3 regions of the Agrobacterium bohemicum genome follow, and region 3 is predicted to be linked to each of the others. Evidence: predicted binding sites of a transcription regulator. Region 3 holds the regulator's gene; each other region holds the start of a gene.

Region 1 (6,278 bases), on a different contig from region 3:
GATGCTTGATGTCAGTGGGTCGTCATCCAATCGCGGGCGGCGCGCAGCGCCTTGGCGAGGTCTGCCTTGTTCATGTTGCGGGCCAGATCGGCGCGCAGCGAGGCTGCCCGTTCCGAACCCTTGATGGCGGCGATGTTGAGCCATTTGTGGGCAGCGATGAGGTCCGGTGCGCAGCCACGGCCTGTCGCGTAGATCAGGCCGAGGTTGCAGAAGACATCCGCGCGGCTCTGGCCACCGGCGACTGCCATTTCGATATCGCGAACTTCAAAGCGTGCCATTTTTTCTATCCTGTTTGCCCGTTAGCGTTTTGTCTGCGCCCCTCTTCGGGAGCTTTTGCGAGTAAGGCCTTACCGTCTTCTGCGGCTTGTTCTGGCCTTTTCCGTCGGCAGGTTTTCCCTGCTCTTTCGATGTCCCCACTATGCCAAACGGGCTTCAACAGGCGCTTAAAATCCATGATTAATAGGGGACAAACAAAGTCCAAACGATTGGTAAAATTGGGTTTTTGTTAAATATCACAAGGCCCGGAAATTAAGGACTTTGTAGACAATTTTACGAAAAGTTTACGGATGGATTTCAACTCTTTCGTAACCACGTCCAAACTTGCGATTTTTTCGCGATCGTTTTTTCGAGCTGTGAGCCGGTTAAAAAGCAGCGAATTTCGCTGCGGCCATATTTCCTTTTACGTTCACGTCAACTATAAATCATGGCATTCGCATCAGGAGTTGCGAGCACCTGGCCTTAAGCGATTGCGAGGTTCAGGCGAAGCTGGATTGGGAGGTCCCTATGAAGAGAATGACGATACTTGCCGCCGCCGCATTTTTGATGGGCAGCAGCGCCTTTGCCGCAGAGGCCATCGAAGGCAACTGGAAAACGGCCAGCGGCGAGACCGCAGCCATCACCCAGTGCGGCTCCGCCTATTGTGTGACGTTGAAGACCGGCAAACACGCCGGAAAGCAGATTGGCAAGATGAGCGGCAAGGGCAACAGCTATTCCGGCGAGATCACCGACCCTGCCAATGACAAGACCTATGCCGGCACCGGCACCGTTTCTGGCGGCTCCCTTAGCATGAAGGGCTGCGTCCTGAAGGTTCTGTGCAAAACCCAGACATGGTCGCGGCTCTAAACCATCCGTCTATTCTTTTTCCGTCGACAAAGCCTCATGTGGTCAACCGCACCACATGAGTTGCGCTTGCAACAGAGAGCCGACGGCTCAACTGTCTGCGTCGGACACGATGTGCCCGGCCTGAGCAAGCAGTGCCACGGCCTTTTCCAGGTCGCTGGTTTTGACCAGAAGATGATCTCCGTCGAAGGTCGAGACGATGAAAATTCCAAGACCGTTTTCCGATAGCGGCCTGATGATGGACAGGACAATGCCCGTCTCTCCGAATTCGAAGGGCCCGAGAAGTTTGAGGCAGGTCCAGCCCGCATCCTTGCGAGCACTCTGCGGCACCCTGCCCTCGACGCAGACGATCGACAACTCGTCATCCGTGCGACTGATGCTGACAAAGCCCGCTCCGTCCGCCCAATCCGGTATTGCTGCGTCCGGGTCGAGACGCGCAATGGCATAGGCCTGCGGAAGAATTTTCAGTTTGATAGACTTGCCCATAGCACTGCTCCACGAATCCCGACTGGGCCATGCCTAACAAAATAAGCGACACGAGAAAATAGACCCCAGCTGGCGCGGCGCTTACAATCTTAGATTGTTTATGTGGATTTAATCCGTCATATCGCTGTAATGAACCCGCTTTAGTTGCTCTTCCTGGAACTATTCCAAACTGCGAGCGGATGGAGAGCATTATGACAAAGATAGACACGAGCAAACTGAGCTGGGATGAGTGGGATGAGCTTCAGAACCCGCCACCGGCTGTGACGGATTTCGACCGCGTGGTGGAATCGGCGATTTCGCGTCGCGGTTTTCTCGGTGGCGTTCTGGCCTTCGGTTCTGCCGCTGCCGCACTCGGCACACTCGGGAATCTCGCAAGCTCCACATCTGCGCAGGCGCAGGAAGCGGCTTCGCGCTTTCCTTTCAAGCCGGTGGCTGCCGCAACGGACAACACCATTCATGTACCCGAAGGTTACAGCTGGAAGCCGGTTGCCAAATGGGGCCAGCCGCTTTTTCCAAACGTGCAGGATATCGACCCGGTCAAAGGCGTCAGCCTTGAGAACTCCGACAAGGTTTTCGGCGAAAACACCGATGGCATGGAGCTTTTCGTCGTTGGCAACCATCAGCTGATTGCCGTCAACCATGAATATGTGAACAACGAGACGAACCTGCCCCACCGCGAAAAGGGCATGCCAGCCAATCTGGACGAGGTCAAAATCCTCCAGCACATGCAGGGCGTGACCGTTATGGAAGTGGCGGAAGGTAATGATGGCTGGCAGATCGTCGTCGGCAGCCCGTTCAACCGCCGCATTCACCACAACACACCGATGAAGCTGTCCGGCCCCGCCGCCGGTTCGGATCTCGTCAAGACCGCCACCGATTCAAACGGCATCGACTGTCTTGGCACCTTCAACAATTGCGGCGCGGGCCGCACACCGTGGGGCACCTACCTGACCTGCGAAGAAAACTTCAACGGCTATTTCGGCTCCACAGACGCCGCTTTCAAAATGCCGGATGATTACAAGCGCTACGGCATCGCGGCGGAAACCCGTTACGGCTACGAGCTGTTCGATGAACGTTTCGACGTTTCCAAGCACCCCAACGAGCCGCGCCGTGCCGGTTACGTCGTGGAGATCGATCCATCCAACGCGTCCTCCACGCCGATCAAGCGCACCGCTCTTGGCCGCATCAAGCACGAGAACGCCGCCGTCGTCATCGCGCGCGATGGCCGCGTGGTCGTCTATATGGGCGACGACGAGCGTGGGGAGTTCCTCTACAAGTTCATCTCCCACGGCATCTATGTGCCGGGTGGTGACACCTCGAAGCTGCTGGACGAAGGCACACTCTACGTTGCCAAGTTTACCGATGACGGCAACGGCGAATGGGTGGCACTGACGCCTGAATCGACAGGCATGAAGATGGACGAGATTTGCGTCTTCACCCGCCAGGCCGCCTCCAAGGTGGGTGCCACCACCATGGACCGCCCGGAATGGGTGGCCATCAACCCCGTCGCCATCGAAGCCTATTGCGCGCTGACCAACAACACCAATCGCGGTGTTACGAAAGACGGCAAGCTGCGCGCTAACGGTGGCGGCGATGCCATGGCTCTCAATGCCGCAAACCCACGCGAGAAGAACGAATACGGCCAGATCGTCCGCTGGTATCCTGAAAATGACGACCATGCGGATGCCAAGTTCAAGTGGGATCTGTTCTGCATGGCCGGCAACCCGGATGTTCACAAGGATGCCTATGCGGGCTCGTCCAACATCAACGCCGGTAACATGTTCAACTCGCCCGATGGCATGATGTTCGATTCGACCGGCCTGCTCTGGATTCAGACGGATGGGGAAGACAGCAATGACGGCCAGTATGCCGGACAGGGGAACAACCAGATGCTGGCGGGCGACCCTGTCACCGGCCGCATCGAACGTTTCTTGACCGCACCGAAGGGCTCGGAAGTCACCGGACAGACATGGTCTGCCGACAAACGCACCCACTTCGTCGGCATCCAGCACCCCAATGCGCCCTTCCCGGATGGTAAAGGCAAGCTACCGCGTTCTGCTCTCGTTGCCATCAAGCGCGATGACAACGCCATGATCGGCTGATCATTACGCTACCAATGAAAAAGGCGCCGTTCACGCGGCGCCTTTTTTTGATTCGTGTGTGAAGCGTTAGAGCCACTGCGTTCCGTCGCCAGCCTGGCAGCCGTAAGGTGGCAGAACATTGCCGAATGTCTGGTGCAGCTTGTCGCAGCCCCATTTGTTGATTGGGCCTGGCATGCGGCTGTTCAGCTCGATGCCGACTTCGTTGTACGGGCTCTCGGTGTTGGTCACATAGCTGTACCAACGGTAACCGAAGATCACGACAGCGAAGATGAGAACCATCGTCAGCACTTTTAAAATTTTCACGGTATTTCCTTACACGTCCTATGAATGTCGACCCGCGCCACAGCTCTTGCGCAATATGTGCCAATGAGAGCCACCGTTGCACGGGCCGCAACTGGTCCTAACGAGGAATGCCGGTTTCAGCAAGCAGCCTGATCTTTGTACCTGCCCCGCCAGTGCGCGGTTGAAAAGGCATCGGCCATCTGTCAGTTTCCAAATCGGGGGTAACGTAATTTGGAGGAAATATTTTCATGCGCCTGCTTTTGCCTTGTGTCCTTTTGGCCAGTTGCATCATGACTGCACCCGCATTCGCTGCAGAACCACCGGCTTCGCCGCCTGCTGACCGTCCCCTAAACGAGTTCGTGACGGGTGTTGAAAAGGATGGATCGATCACCTTCCGCCTGTTTGCGCCATCGGCCAAGGCAGTATCAGTCGCTCTCGGCACCAAAGCGCCACTGGAGATGAAACGCGGTGATAACGGCATATGGACCGTCAAAACAGATGTGCTGAAACCCAATCTCTACGAGTATTATTTCAACATCGACGGCTTTCGCAGCATCGATACCGGCACCAATTACCCCAAGCCGCAGCGGCAGGTGAACACCAGCCTCATTCTGGTTCCCGGTAGCATTGTCGATGTGCGGGATGTGCCGCACGGCGAGCTTCGACTTGTCACCATTGCGTCCAAAGCGCTCAAATCCCAGCGCGCGACCTATATCTACACGCCGCCTGGCTACACGGATGCGTCCAAACCACTGCCGGTCATGTATCTCTATCACGGCTTCGGTGACACCGTCGCCTCCTGGGTTGCGCAGGGCCGCGCCCCTGAGATTCTCGACAATCTCCTGGCCGAGAAGAAAATCGAGCCGATGATCGTCGTCATCCCGGATACGGAAGCTGACATACCCGAAGCCATCGCCGAAAACTTCCCCGGTGCCGAGCGTCGCAAGACCTTCTACCCCATCAATGCAGATGCCATCGACCGCGAACTGGTGGAAGACCTCATCCCCTACATGAAAAAGCACTACAAAGTGCGTGACGATGCAGACGGCCGCGCCGTGGTCGGCCTTTCGCAAGGCGGCTACCAGTCCCTCGTTTCCGGCCTCACCCACCTCGGCACCTTCGGCTGGGTCGCCACCTTCAGCGGCGTCACCACCACCACGGTTCCCAACAAAGCCGTCGATGCCGCACTGAACGAGCCCGACAAACTCAACAAGACACTCCGCAACCTCACCGTCACCGTCGGCACCAAGGATGTCGTGACCGGCAAGGACATCGCCGGTTTGAAAGCCACCCTCGACGAAAAGAAGATCGCCCACGATTACGTGGAATACAAAGACCTCGGCCACGAGATGGACGTCTGGCGTCCTTCGTTTGAGGCGTTTTTGGGGAAGGTGTTTAAGGAGTAACAGAAAACGGTTTGCCGTCTTGCCTCGAAGGTCGGGACGGCAAACCCAGAGCCGACGCATGTCAGAAAATCTGGTTGGCACTCAGGTCGTATCCAGACGATGCTCAATATTTCTTTAGAGCCTGCATCATCTGCCGAAAGCATCAATTATGGGTTTGAAAGGTCGAACTTGATATCCGTTTGACCCCGCGCTGATAAGAGATTGACGACCGCTCTGTCTCCCAAATCTCCGTTTTCGGCTATGCTGAACAAGGCCGCTGAAATCCCATCGTTTTCCCTGACCATCTGCAGCTCGGAGACGACAGGCGCGGGCATTGTTTCCAAGTCTGTGCTCAGTGCACTCGGTATCTCGCGATCCACGTTGAGCCGGAGTGAGTTCATGCTGATACAACCAGAATATTGATCTGCCTCAACATCGCCGTGAAACCCTTAAATTTCCAAGTAAATTAGCATCACGAAATTTCCTTAGCCTCGAATAGAACGTCCCTTTTTATCCGAAAACGTCGTGGCCTAACGTTTGACGCGAAATGCCATTCCCAGCGATCTCGGTGCGGTCTCCGCAAATCCAAATTTTTCATAGAGCTTGTTCGCGGGAATGTCAGCGATCAGGCTGACATAAGCGGTTGTGGGCAGTTCTGTCGAGACATAGGTCATGATCGCATCCATGATGGCCTTTCCAAGCCCGCGTCCTTGATGGTCTGGATGAACGGCGATATCAACGACCTGAAAAAAGCACCCGCCGTCGCCGATCAATCGACCCATTCCGACTGCCGATCCATCGCGTAGAACCATTACGGAATAGATCGTTCCCGCCAGTCCTGCTCTTGCAGCGTCTTCGGAAAACGCGCTTAGACCCGCGATCGCACGAAGGTGCAGATACTCTT
Region 2 (6,278 bases), on a different contig from region 3:
CAGCGCATCACCGATTTCGCCGCAGAGTTCGGCGTTTGGATTGCCATAGACGATGACGCTGCCTGACGAGCAGCCGTAGCCGCGCATATCGTTCTTGATCCGACGAATGAGAATATTCTGTTGCGCCAGCGCATTGGCGTAACGTCTTACCTCGGCCGTGTTGCCGATGATGCGCGTTGGCTGAGTGAGCTGCTGGCGCAGCCCATCACAGACGGCACTGGCCTGCGCCGACAGGGGTGCTGCAAGCATGAGAGTGAAAAATGTGCCGATCAAACGGCTGCGGCGCGGGATCAATGGTCCGTCCGTTTCCTGCCCTGCCATCATGCAGGTCATATCCTGTTGATCATCGTCCGCGGAATGCGAAGCATGTTTATGCGTTCAGGATAACATAAGCCCGTGCCGCAAAGCGGCAAGGGCCTGTTCAAAATTACGTTAACCCGGCCTTACACCGAAGGGTGCGAGGCCTGAACCGTTGCAAGCGCTGCCATGTTGACCACGCCACGCGATGTCACCGTTGGTGACAGGATGTGAACGGGCAGAGCGGAGCCGAGCAGGATCGGGCCGACATGCAGGCCTTCTGTCATGGTGCGGACGACGCCCAGCGTGATGTTGGCCGAGTCGAGATTCGGGAAGACCAGAAGATTGGCTTCGCCCGACAAGGCGCTGTTTGGCATGGCGCGCTTGCGCAGAATTTCAGACAGGGCCGAACCGCCCTGCATTTCGCCATCGATTTCCAGTTCCGGCGCCGCATCGCGCACCAGCTGAAGGGCACGGCGCATCTTGCGGGCGCTTTCCGAATCGCGCGAGCCGAAATTCGAATGGCTGACCAACGCGATCTTTGGCGTGATACCGAAACGCTTGATCTCCTTGGAGGCAAGGATTGCAAGTTCGGCAATGTCTTCCGAAGTCGGCTCGTAATTGACGAAAGTGTCGGTGAGGAAGATCGCGCCTTGTTGGGTAATCAGCAGGCTGAGGCCGCCGAATGCGTGGGCGCCTTCGCGTTTGCCGATGATCTGGTTCACGTCGCGCAGATGGCGGTCGAAGCGACCTTCCAGACCGCAGATCAGGGCATCCGCTTCGCCGCGTTTGACCGACAGCGCGCCGATGACGGTGCTGTTGGTGCGCACGATTGTGCGGGCTGCTTCCGGGTTGATACCGGCGCGACCGACCAGCGCGAAGTAGTCATCGACATATTCACGGTAACGCGGATCATCCTCGGGGTTGACCACTGCAAAGTCCGCGTGAGGACGAATACGCAGGCCGAAACGCTTCAGGCGCGTCTCGATGATCTGCGGACGGCCGATGAGGATTGGAACGCCGGTTCCTTCTTCCAGCAGCACCTGGGCCGCGCGAAGTACACGCTCGTCTTCGCCTTCGGCAAAGATGATGCGCTTCTTTTCGGCAGTCTTGGCCAGATTGAAGATCGGCTTCATGATGAAGCCGGAGCGCCAGACGAAGCGGTTCAACTGATCCAGATAGGCGTCGAAATCGGTAATCGGGCGGGCGGCCACACCGCTTGCGGCAGCAGCACGCGCAACGGCTGGCGCAATACGCAGGATGAGACGCGGATCAAACGGCGATGGAATGAGATAGTTGGGGCCGAAGACGGGGGTCTCTTCGCTATAGGCCTTTGCCGCGACTTCAGAGACCTCCTCACGCGCCAGCTCGGCTATGGCGTGAACGGCGGCCATTTTCATTTCTTCGTTGATGGTGGTCGCGCCGCAATCCAGTGCGCCCCTGAAAATATAGGGGAAGCAAAGCACATTGTTGACCTGGTTCGGGAAGTCGGAACGACCCGTGCAGATCATCGCATCCGGGCGCGCAGAGCGTGCGAGTTCCGGCATGATTTCAGGATTTGGGTTGGCAAGTGCCAGAATGAGCGGCTTTTCCGCCATGCGGGCCAGAAGCTCGGGTTTCAGCACGCCGGCGGCGGAGAGGCCGAGGAAGACATCGGCGCCATCGATTGTTTCGTTCAGGGCGCGCTTGTCGGTCTTCTGCGCGTAAACTTCTTTCCACTCGTCCATCAAACTGTTGCGGCCATCATAAACGAGGCCTTCGATATCGTGGACCCAGATGTTTTCGCGCTTGGCGCCGAGAACGACGAGCAGGTTGAGGCAGGCGAGCGCTGCAGCGCCTGCGCCCGATGCAACGATCTTGACGTTTGCAAGCGATTTTCCGGCAAGTTCCAGTGCGTTAGTCACAGCCGCGGCGACGATGATGGCGGTGCCATGCTGGTCGTCATGGAACACGGGAATGTTCATCTTCTCACGAAGCTGGCGCTCCACTTCGAAACATTCCGGTGCCTTGATGTCTTCAAGGTTGATGCCGCCGAAAGTCGGCTCCAGCGCCGAGATTGTGGACACCATGTCGTTGATGCCGGGTGCATCGATTTCGATATCGAAAACGTCGATGCCAGCGAATTTCTTGAACAGAACCGCTTTGCCCTCCATGACGGGCTTGGAGGCGAGAGGGCCGATATTGCCAAGGCCCAGAACCGCCGTACCGTTAGAAATGACGGCAACAAGATTGGCGCGCGCGGTATATTCGGCGGCCATTTCAGGGTTTTCGTGAATGGCAAGGCAGGGGGCAGCAACGCCGGGCGAATAGGCAAGCGCCAGATCGCGCTGGTTTCCAAGGGGTTTGGACGCCTGAATCTCCAGTTTTCCCGGGCGCGGATAGCGGTGGTAGAAAAGTGCCTGTTGTTCCAGATCCGCATTGGCGTTTTTGTCTTGCGTCTTGCCCGTGTCCTGAGAACTCATTCTATCACCGCTTATTTCAAGTTTATTGGAGGCCTTTGCATACAACAATCGGCAGGTGCGTACAGCCGTTTATTTCATCTACGACACCCAAAAGCGGTACTTTTCACACGGCTTAAAACGAGAGTTTCCTTCAGAAATGGCCGGTTGTCATCTTGCTGAAACACGAGTCTGGTTTTGCAGGAGAAGAAAGTTGCCGAGACAAGGGGGAAGAGTTCCATGGCCGCGCAAACCGAAGCCAGACAGTTCAGAACACTTTTCATTTCCGACGTGCATCTTGGCTCCAAAGCAGCCAAGACGGATTTCCTGCTGGATTTCCTGCGCTACCACGAAGCCGATACGATTATTCTCGTTGGTGACATCATCGACGGCTGGCGACTGCGCCGTAACTGGTATTGGCCGCAAGGCTGTAACGATGTCGTGCAGAAGCTGCTGCGCAAGGCGCGCAAGGGCACGCGTATCGTTTACATCCCTGGCAATCACGACGAATTCCTACGGGAGTTTCCCGGTACTCACTTCGGCGGTATCGAAGTGGCGGAGCGGATGATCCATGAGGCTGCGGACGGCAAGAAATACCTCGTCATTCACGGTGACGAGTTCGATGTCGTGGTCCGCAACGCGCGCCTTCTCGCCTATCTCGGCGACTGGGCCTATGATGCGGCGATTGCCATCAACGTGCTGCTGGCTGCCGTTCGCCGCCGTATCGGTTTGCCTTACTGGTCGTTCTCTGCCTGGGCAAAGCAGCAGGTGAAGCATGCCGTCAATTTCATTGGCGAGTTCCAGCGTGTGGTGGCCGATGAAGCGCGCCGCAACAATGTCGACGGTGTTATCTGTGGCCACATTCACCACGCGGTGATGGAGGATATGGACGGTATCCGCTACATCAACACCGGTGACTGGGTGGAAAGCTGTACGGCGGTTGCCGAAAATGCCGACGGAACCTTCGAGCTGATCACATGGATGAAGTCCGACGATCAGGTCGAGACGTCGGTGCGTGAGCTTGAGCCGGTGAATATCGCTGGATTGCTCGGCAGACAGGCGGCCTGATTCTTTAGCCCCACAGTTCCGGTTCTGGTGGATGAACGAGCGATCCTTCATACCGCATGCCGGGAACGCGGTCCCGCACGAGCAGTAGCGGCCCGTCGAGATCGGCATAGGCGGTGTCCTGCGCCAGCATAAGCGCAGGTGCCATGCCGAGCGATGTGCCCAGCATGCATCCGACCATGATGATGAAGCCCAGTCGCTCCGCCTCCTTCTTCATGACGAGTGCCTCCGTCAGGCCGCCGGTCTTGTCCAGCTTGATGTTGATGGCGTCGTAGCGGTCACGCAGCGCGGTTAGATCGGTCGTCAGATGCACAGTTTCGTCAGCGCAGATGGCGACTGGCCTTTCGATTTGCGCCAGAATGGCATCCTTGCCAGCGGGTAACGGTTGTTCGATAAGCGCGATGTTCAGCTCTTTCGCCACGGCGAAATGATGCCCGATGTTGTGTTCCGTCCAACCTTCGTTCGCATCGATGATGATGGTTGCGTGTGGCGCGGCGGCACGAACGGCGCGCAGACGTGCCTCATCATCCTGAGTGCCTGTCTTGATTTTCAGAAGGGGACGCGAGGCATTCTCCGCGGCTTTGGCAGCCATGGCATCAGGTTCGCCCAGAGAAATCGTGTAGGCGGTGACAATGGGCTTTGGTGACGCCGTCAGAACCCTGGACGCTACGCTTGTGCCTGACAGTTTCGCCTCCAGATCCCACAACGCGCAATCGACCGCATTGCGGGCCGCACCCGGTTTCATCATGTGCTGCAATTCGGAACGGTCGATGCCGTTGGACACGGCATGCGAAACTGCCCTGATATCCTCAAGAACGCCATCGATTGATTCGCCGTATCGGGTGTAAGGCACGCACTCGCCGACACCTTTGATGCCATTTTCCGTAATCGAGCAGGCGACGACGACCACTTCTGTGCGGCTTCCGCGTGAAATGGTGAAGCTGCCCGCAACCGGGAAGACTTCAGCTGTGGCTTCGAGGTAACGGCCCATCGAAATTACCCTTTAGTTGGATGTAAAACACGGTAACTGACAATAAATCTACGAAATCCCCCCGGATCGCTGTGGCTTGGTGATCCGTCAATCGGTATGAATCGTTACGGAATCTTTAATAAGCTGCATTCGCTTGGAGCAAGATGCAAGAACCTGAAGCACGGCAACCGGCGCAACCGGCAGCGATCTCGGCGGATAACGACGCGAACGGCGGCTCTGCGCGTTACGTTCTGACTGGCTCATGGCGCAACGCTCATGTCAGTTCGGTTCTTGGCGACATTGAAAAAATCGAAAAATCTGGCGCCAACGGTTCGATCGTGGTCGATCTTTCGGGTGTCGAGAACATCGATACGACAGGCGCATGGCTGTTGCAGCGCATGCGTCACAGGCTGGGAAAAGCCGGTGGGCAGGTGGCATTCGAGGGCAATGAACAGGTCGAGGGGATCATATCCTCTCTGCCGGAAGAAGCGCCTCTGCCACCCAAAGACACGACCAAACACAGTCTGAGCGAACGCATCTTCTCGCCTGTCGGCAAGAATGTCGTTCAGGCAGGCGCTGATTTTCTGGCGGGCATGTATATTCTGGGCTCCGCTGTTCGCGGCGCGCAGATGAAGCTGGGGCGTGGGCGCGGTGTTTCTCCTGCCGCCATCGTCAACCAGATCGATCATATGGGCGTTCGGGCCGTCCCGATCATTCTGCTTATGTCGTTTCTGATCGGTGCGATCATTGCCCAGCAGGGTGCGTTCCAGCTGCGGTATTTCGGTGCTGAAGTCTTCGTGGTCGACCTTGTCGGTATTCTGCAACTGCGTGAAATCGGTGTGCTGTTGACCGCCATCATGATCGCTGGCCGTTCGGGAAGCGCGATCACCGCCGAAATCGGCTCGATGAAAATGCGCGAGGAAATCGACGCGCTGAAGGTCATCGGCCTCAATCCGGTGGGCGTGCTGGTGTTTCCGCGTCTGGTCGCGCTGACGATCGCGCTGCCGCTTTTGACAATCATCGCCAACTTTGCTGCGCTGTTCGGGGCTGCAGTCGTTTCGCTGCTCTATTCTGGCATCACGTTCGAGGTTTTCCTGTCACGCCTGCATTCCGCCGTGGAAATTTCCACCATTGCATCTGGCATGATCAAGGCGCCGTTCATGGCGTTGATCATCGGCATTGTTGCAGCGGTCGAGGGTATGAAGGTGGGTGGTAGTGCCGAATCCCTCGGTCAGCATGTCACGTCCTCAGTCGTGAAATCCATTTTCGTCGTGATCCTGGTCGATGGCGTCTTCGCCATCTTCTATGCAGCTATCGATTTTTAGGGAGATGCTGTTGCAGGATCACGAAACAACGAAAAGCAAAAACAAGGATCGTGAGGTCGTTCTCTCGGTTGAAGGGGCGACCGTGTCATTCGGTGACAAGGTTGTTCTGGACAAGCTCGATCTCGATGTCTATCGCGGCGAAATCCTTGGCTTCATCGGTCCATCCGGTGCTGGAAAATCCGT
Region 3 (6,278 bases):
ACTCACCGATGCTGGCCAGATTGCCAAGCAGTTCAACACCGGCATCTTCTTCAACGGCGCATCCAGCCGTCCGGAAGCCTCTGGCGTTGGCGTTGCTCTCATCGGCTCGTTCTACATGATGCTGATCGTGCTGGTTCTGTCTCTGCCCATCGGTGTCGCAGCGTCCATCTATCTGGAAGAGTTTGCGCCAAAGAACCGCCTGACGGATCTCATCGAGGTCAACATCAACAACCTGGCTGCCGTTCCCTCGATTGTTTACGGTCTGCTTGGTCTGTCGGTCTTCATCAACTTCATGGGCTTTCCACGCTCGGCCTCGCTGGTTGGCGGTCTGGTTCTGACCCTGATGACTCTGCCAACCATCATCATCGCCACCCGCGCGGCGCTGAAGGCAGTGCCACCCTCCATCCGTGCCGCGGCTCTTGGCCTTGGCGCGTCGAAAATGCAGACCATTTTCCACCATGTCCTGCCGCTTGCCATGCCCGGCATTCTGACCGGCACGATCATCGGCCTGGCGCATGCTCTCGGTGAAACCGCGCCATTGCTTCTGATCGGCATGGTCGCCTTCGTCACGAACTATCCGACAACACCCATGGACCCGTCTACGGCCCTGCCGGTGCAGATTTACATGTGGGCGAACGAAGCAGAACGTGCCTTTGTCGAAAGAACATCCGGCGCTATTATCATCCTGCTTATGTTCCTCATCGTCATGAATGTTGGCGCAATTCTGTTGCGTCGCCGCTTTGAACGGCGCTGGTAGAGGAGCTTGAAAGCTATGAACATGTTGTCGGAAGCAGCAGTTGAAAAGGCGCTGGACAAGAAAATGAATGAAGTTTCGTACAAGATGATCGGCAAGGACGTTTCTGTCTATTATAGCGAGAAACGCGCCCTTTACGATGTGAACCTCAACGTTCGCGAAAACACGGTAACAGCTTTGATCGGGCCATCCGGTTGTGGAAAGTCTACTTTCCTGCGGACGCTGAACCGCATGAACGACACGATCGACGGTTGCCGCGTCACCGGCAAGATCACGCTCGATGAGGACGATGTCTACGATCCCGCGATCGACGTAGTTGAGTTGCGCGCGCGCGTCGGCATGGTGTTCCAGAAGCCGAACCCATTCCCGAAGACGATCTATGAAAACATCGCCTACGGCCCACGCATCCACGGTCTTGCCCGCAGCAAGGCTGATATGGACCAGATCGTCGAAGCCAGCCTGCAAAAGGCCGGCCTGTGGAACGAAGCAAAGGATCGCCTGCACGAATCCGGTACCGGTCTTTCCGGTGGCCAGCAGCAACGTCTTTGCATCGCCCGCGCCATTGCCGTTTCGCCTGAAGTCATCCTGATGGATGAGCCATGCTCGGCGCTGGACCCGATTGCGACTGCCAAGGTCGAGGAATTGATCCACGAGCTGCGCGCCAACTATACGATCGTTATCGTGACGCACTCTATGCAGCAGGCCGCCCGCGTATCTCAGCGCACGGCCATGTTCCACCTCGGCCATCTGGTGGAAGAAAATGACACCGACAAGATGTTCACCAACCCGGATGACCAGCGTACGCAGGACTACATCATGGGCCGCTTCGGCTGATCTGCCGTTGGTTCACAACATCAGCGCAAACCGCTTGAGCCCGGCTGGGCTTGCGGAATCGCACCGAAACTGGAGAGTAGAACATGCCGACCCACTCGCATATCATGTCCGCTTACGATGAAGAGCTGAAGTTCCTGACCCGCCGTATCGCCGAAATGGGCGGTCTGGCGGAGCAGATGTGCGCGGATGCCGTGCGCGCCCTCGTCAATTCCGACGCAGCCCTGGCCCAGAAGGTCATCTCGGATGACACGATCCTTGACAACGCCGAACGCGAAATCGGCGACAAGGCCATCGTCACCATTGCCAAGCGCCAGCCTATGGCAGCCGACCTTCGCGAAATCATTGGCTCGCTGCGCATCGCTGCCGATCTGGAGCGCGTCGGCGACCTCGGCAAGAACACGGCCAAGCGCGTTATAGCGGTTGCCGGAACCGGCGTTCCTCGCAAGCTGGCGCGCGGTCTCGAGCATCTGTCCGAACTGGCGCTGGTGCAGCTGAAAGACGTTCTGGACGTCTATTCCACCCGTTCGGCGGAAAAGGCACAGACCATCCGCGAGCGCGACGAGGAAATCGACGCGATGTACACCTCGCTGTTTCGCGAGTTGCTGACATATATGATGGAAGATCCGCGCAACATTACCACCTGCACGCATCTTCTGTTCTGTGCCAAGAACATAGAGCGTGTTGGCGATCATGCCACGAACATCGCGGAGACCATCTACTACATGGCCACCGGTAGCCAGCCGGAAGGCGAGCGTCCCAAGGACGACAGTTCCAACACGCTCGGTGCAGTAACCGAGTGAATTCCCTATAAGACTGGCGGAGTCCCTTAGCCATGGTGCCGAAAATAGCAGTTGTCGAAGATGAAGAGGCGTTGAGCGTTCTTCTTCGCTACAATCTGGAATCCGAAGGTTACGACGTGGACACGATCCCGCGTGGCGACGAAGCGGAAATCCGCTTGCAGGAGCGCACGCCGGATCTTTTGATCCTGGACTGGATGCTGCCGGGCGTTTCCGGCATCGAGCTTTGCCGCCGTCTGAGAATGCGTCCTGAAACCGAACGCCTCCCGATCATCATGTTGACGGCACGTGGTGAGGAAAGCGAACGTGTGCGTGGTCTGGCCACCGGTGCCGACGACTATGTGGTCAAGCCATTTTCAACGCCGGAACTGATGGCCCGCGTCAAGGCCATGCTGCGCCGCGCTCGTCCCGAAGTCCTGTCTTCGGTGCTGAAATGCGGGGATATCGAGTTGGACCGGGAAACCCACCGGGTTCACCGCAAGACCCGTGAAGTGCGGCTCGGACCAACCGAATTCCGCCTGCTGGAATTCCTGATGGTGTCTCCCGGTCGTGTTTTCTCGCGCTCTCAGCTTCTCGACGGCGTCTGGGGTCACGACATCTATGTGGATGAACGCACCGTGGACGTCCACGTCGGCCGCCTGCGCAAGGCGCTCAACTTCTCCAATATGCAGGATGTTATCCGCACCGTGCGCGGCGCGGGATACTCTATGGAAGCCTGATAGATATCAGACTTCCAGATTGATTGGGTAGCGCGCGTAAAGTCTTTCTTCTTGGCTCAGGCGCGCGCGCTGCAAAACTTCGACGTAGCGCTGTTTTGCTCGAATTCCATAACTCGTTTTCATCGCGCCCATCATTTCGATGTCCAGGTACATCCAGTTCCAACGAGATGGTAGGACACTTTTGCGGGACGTAAAGAGCGCTCCTTTTTGATTGCGTGCATCATAAGTTCTGTCGAATTCAACTCGAATGCGGCATCATCGATGTCCTCGGCTTCCCTGCGCCAGTATTCCTTGCCGCGCTCTTCACAGATGAGCCAATAGTGATTATTGGCCCACTCAACGTATACCCTTCCATCTCCACAAGACCGACGGGAGATGGATAGAAAAGGAGCTTCAATAACTTTGGACCATATGTCTGAGATATATTTTTCCAAGACGTCGATTGGGTCCAGGGGCACCTCTTTCTGATATAAAAGCCAACTGCCAGCATGCACCAAACGTACCCTTCGAGCAGCGCCATCGGTAGTCGATGTCATTATCTCAAAATTAAAGTTTGACTATCCGACGATAAACGTCTATCAATGTCATATCGATATTTTGCTTGCTGAGCTTTGGTTGCCGCGCGATTAGCACCGCGTTTTGAACTAACCCTTTCCTTCAAAAAAATCGCTATAATCGCACGCGGGACGCAAGTTCTGCGATCTATCTCTTATGCTTTGAAAGGGTTCATTATGACCACAGGCACAGTAAAATGGTTTAACTCCACCAAGGGCTTCGGCTTCATTCAGCCTGACAACGGCGGCACAGACGCATTCGTACACATCTCCGCTGTAGAGCGTGCAGGTATGCGCGAAATCGTTGAAGGCCAGAAGCTGAGCTACGACCTTGAGCGCGACAACAAGTCGGGCAAAATGTCTGCTTGCAACCTGCAGGCTGTATAATACGGACTCTGCTTTCCATTGACCACGGATGTACTGGCATTGTTGAAAGCATGAGACCAATCGAGGTCAGGCAGGTTGCCTGGCCTTTTTTTGTGCCGCTCGACGGCCAAACGCTTGAACGTATTGCATCGTCGAGATGCACGAATACGCTTCGAGCAATAAATCTGCGTATCGTCCTTTTTAAAAAATCGATTCCGATTTTCAGTGCGATGCGATAGGAAGGGAACTCCATGTCTGACGCTCACAGCAAATCTCGCAAGCAGGCCGAAATCGCTTTCGGCGCTACGCAATCGCAGTTTTTTGCACGCGGTCGTGCGGTTGATGAACTCAACTCCATTGCCCAGGCTCGCGACGAAAAGACCATCAGGCTGCGTGAAGCGCGCCTTGCGAAAGAACTTGACGACAGCATGAAACCCGCAGTCATCCCAACGAAACGCGCCAAAAAATCCTGACCCCGGTCGGCATGACGCATCAACTGGAATAGAGATTTGAGAAACACTAGAAATATCAAGAACAACGAAGTTTCCGAACGTCGCGGCGCCGCGGCCGACGCGAAGGCCGCTCTTTTGAAGGCCTATCGTGAAGCAAAGGAAGCTGCCGCACCGACACTCGAAGCCAAGCAGGCAGAGCAGATTGCTGTTGCCGAAGCACGCAGAGCGCGTCAGGCCGAAAGAGATGCGCAGAAGCGTGAAGAAAAACTTCGCCTCGAAGCTGAAGCTGCGCAACGCGAAGCCGAACTCGAAGCTGCCGCAAACGCTGAAGAAGACGCCCGCAAGGCGGCTGAAAAAAATCGTATTGCTCGCGTTGTCGAAGACGAAGCGGCCCGCAAGGCAGAACGCGATCGTCGTTATGCCAACCGCAAAGCCCGCCAAGGCTGATCCATTCGCCAAGATCCAGCAGCCGTTCAATCGAAGGGCTGCGATCTGGCGAGATGGATATAATCCAAAATCGTGCCTCCAAAGCACGTGACGCCCGCGGCTGAGTATCAGCAAGCAGGCTTGCGCCTTGCGCAAATCGTATTGGTGTTGCGCAGAAATTTCCCTCCATAAGTGGTCCGAACCATTCGCAAAGCATCCAATGTTTATGAGAGCTTTTGCAATCAAGATGTGAACGGCGGGGCGTGCGTTTAGCCGAGCGCAGAGATGTAGGTGCTGTTGGTGCGCTGAACTGCGGTGTCGACCATTCCGAAAATTCCAGGCAACAAAAAAGCGGGCCAATGACCCGCTTTTTTATATTCAGCAATGTGCGTGCGGCCTTTTAGGCTCTGCGACGCTCGCTCACTGGCTGGTAGGCCATCTTGGCGTGGAACTTGCAGTAAGGCGAGGACTCGTGGGACTCGCAACCGCAGAAGTGAAAATCATCCTTTAGCGGATCGCCCACTGGCCACTTGCATGTGCGCTCCGTTAGCTCAGTCAAGGTCAGACGAAGAGAGGTTGGCAGCGATGCGTTGCTGACGGGAACATACTCAAGAACCCGCGCTGTATCGGTGTCCATGTCGTCTTTCAACGCGGTCGAACCTGCAGTGCGGACGTTAGGGCGGGCAGCGGTTGGACGTGCCTGAAAATTTGCTGGACGCGGAGCTGTCGAGGCTGCTGGGCGCTTGGCTGCTGGACGTGTGGTTGCTACTGTCCCGCCAGCTTTCGCACGGCCTGGGAGATTCAAACGGTGCACTTTACCGATGACGGCGTTGCGGCTGACGCCACCGAGCTGCGCTGCGATCTGGCTGGCGCTCAGTCCTTCGGACCACAGGCGTTTCAGTCTTTCGACTCGTTCATCAGTCCAGTTCATGCCGTTTCTCCGCTCGTAGCGCAGGCAGAATCATCCCCGATGCCGTGGAGTGAACCACGCGCAGAGTATCCGCCAGATTGTAGGTGACTAGTTCCGCCGCTTGCAGTCTAGTAATTGAGAGTTAACCTAATCGTCGGCAGACTCCGTGACAAGAGTCGGGGGAATCATCTGGAATCGATTTCCCGGTTTTCCCCAACTTGCTTCGTTTCTGAGTCAGAAAGGCAACACTTTGTAGGTTGATAAAACGATTCTACCATCGCTTGAGAAAGCCAGCATATGTGGACATTTGTTGACATCGTCAAGGGAAGTGACAATAGTGCGCTCGACCTACCGAGAATATCCCAAGCCGCCGCGAGGCGGCATTTTTGATTTTCAGGCACGGGATGACCGATAAGCCCTATTGATAGCGCGTTTGCGCGGGAGTGCTGCAGCCATGGCCGACACC

Evidence for each region. Region 3 encodes PhoB, which activates phosphate uptake and scavenging genes when phosphate is short. Its sites were predicted from a motif close to TGTCATNNANCTGTCAT; they were not measured.
Region 1: a site for PhoB is predicted at 1,720-1,736, ahead of ATO67_RS21130 (PhoX family protein). Genes of this name have one in related genera too.
Region 2: a site for PhoB is predicted at 2,905-2,921, ahead of ATO67_RS00430 (UDP-2,3-diacylglucosamine diphosphatase). Genes of this name have one in related genera too.

Annotation. Positions count from the first base shown of each region.
Region 1 covers NZ_KQ961038.1:5,591-11,868, forward strand. The annotation lists gene ATO67_RS21115 (SEL1-like repeat protein) at 12-278, opposite strand; gene ATO67_RS21120 (DUF2147 domain-containing protein) at 784-1,122, shown strand; gene ATO67_RS21125 (ACT domain-containing protein) at 1,210-1,605, opposite strand; gene ATO67_RS21130 (PhoX family protein) at 1,797-3,707, shown strand; gene ATO67_RS21135 (hypothetical protein) at 3,774-3,986, opposite strand; gene ATO67_RS21140 (esterase) at 4,280-5,395, shown strand; gene ATO67_RS21150 (GNAT family N-acetyltransferase) at 5,905-6,278, opposite strand, start outside.
Region 2 covers NZ_KQ961023.1:80,732-87,009, forward strand. The annotation lists gene ATO67_RS00420 (DUF2865 domain-containing protein) at 1-324, opposite strand, end outside; gene ATO67_RS00425 (NADP-dependent malic enzyme) at 444-2,759, opposite strand; gene ATO67_RS00430 (UDP-2,3-diacylglucosamine diphosphatase) at 2,976-3,803, shown strand; gene dgcA (N-acetyl-D-Glu racemase DgcA) at 3,808-4,791, opposite strand; gene ATO67_RS00440 (ABC transporter permease) at 4,935-6,095, shown strand; gene ATO67_RS00445 (ABC transporter ATP-binding protein) at 6,106-6,278, shown strand, end outside.
Region 3 covers NZ_KQ961028.1:241,992-248,269, reverse strand. The annotation lists gene pstA (phosphate ABC transporter permease PstA) at 1-757, shown strand, start outside; gene pstB (phosphate ABC transporter ATP-binding protein PstB) at 773-1,588, shown strand; gene phoU (phosphate signaling complex protein PhoU) at 1,672-2,388, shown strand; gene phoB (phosphate regulon transcriptional regulator PhoB) at 2,421-3,104, shown strand; gene ATO67_RS23110 (hypothetical protein) at 3,111-3,257, opposite strand; gene ATO67_RS11910 (cold-shock protein) at 3,836-4,045, shown strand; gene ATO67_RS11905 (hypothetical protein) at 4,276-4,497, shown strand; gene ATO67_RS11900 (DUF6481 family protein) at 4,534-4,923, shown strand; gene ATO67_RS11895 (GcrA family cell cycle regulator) at 5,303-5,833, opposite strand; gene ATO67_RS11890 (aspartate aminotransferase family protein) at 6,267-6,278, shown strand, end outside.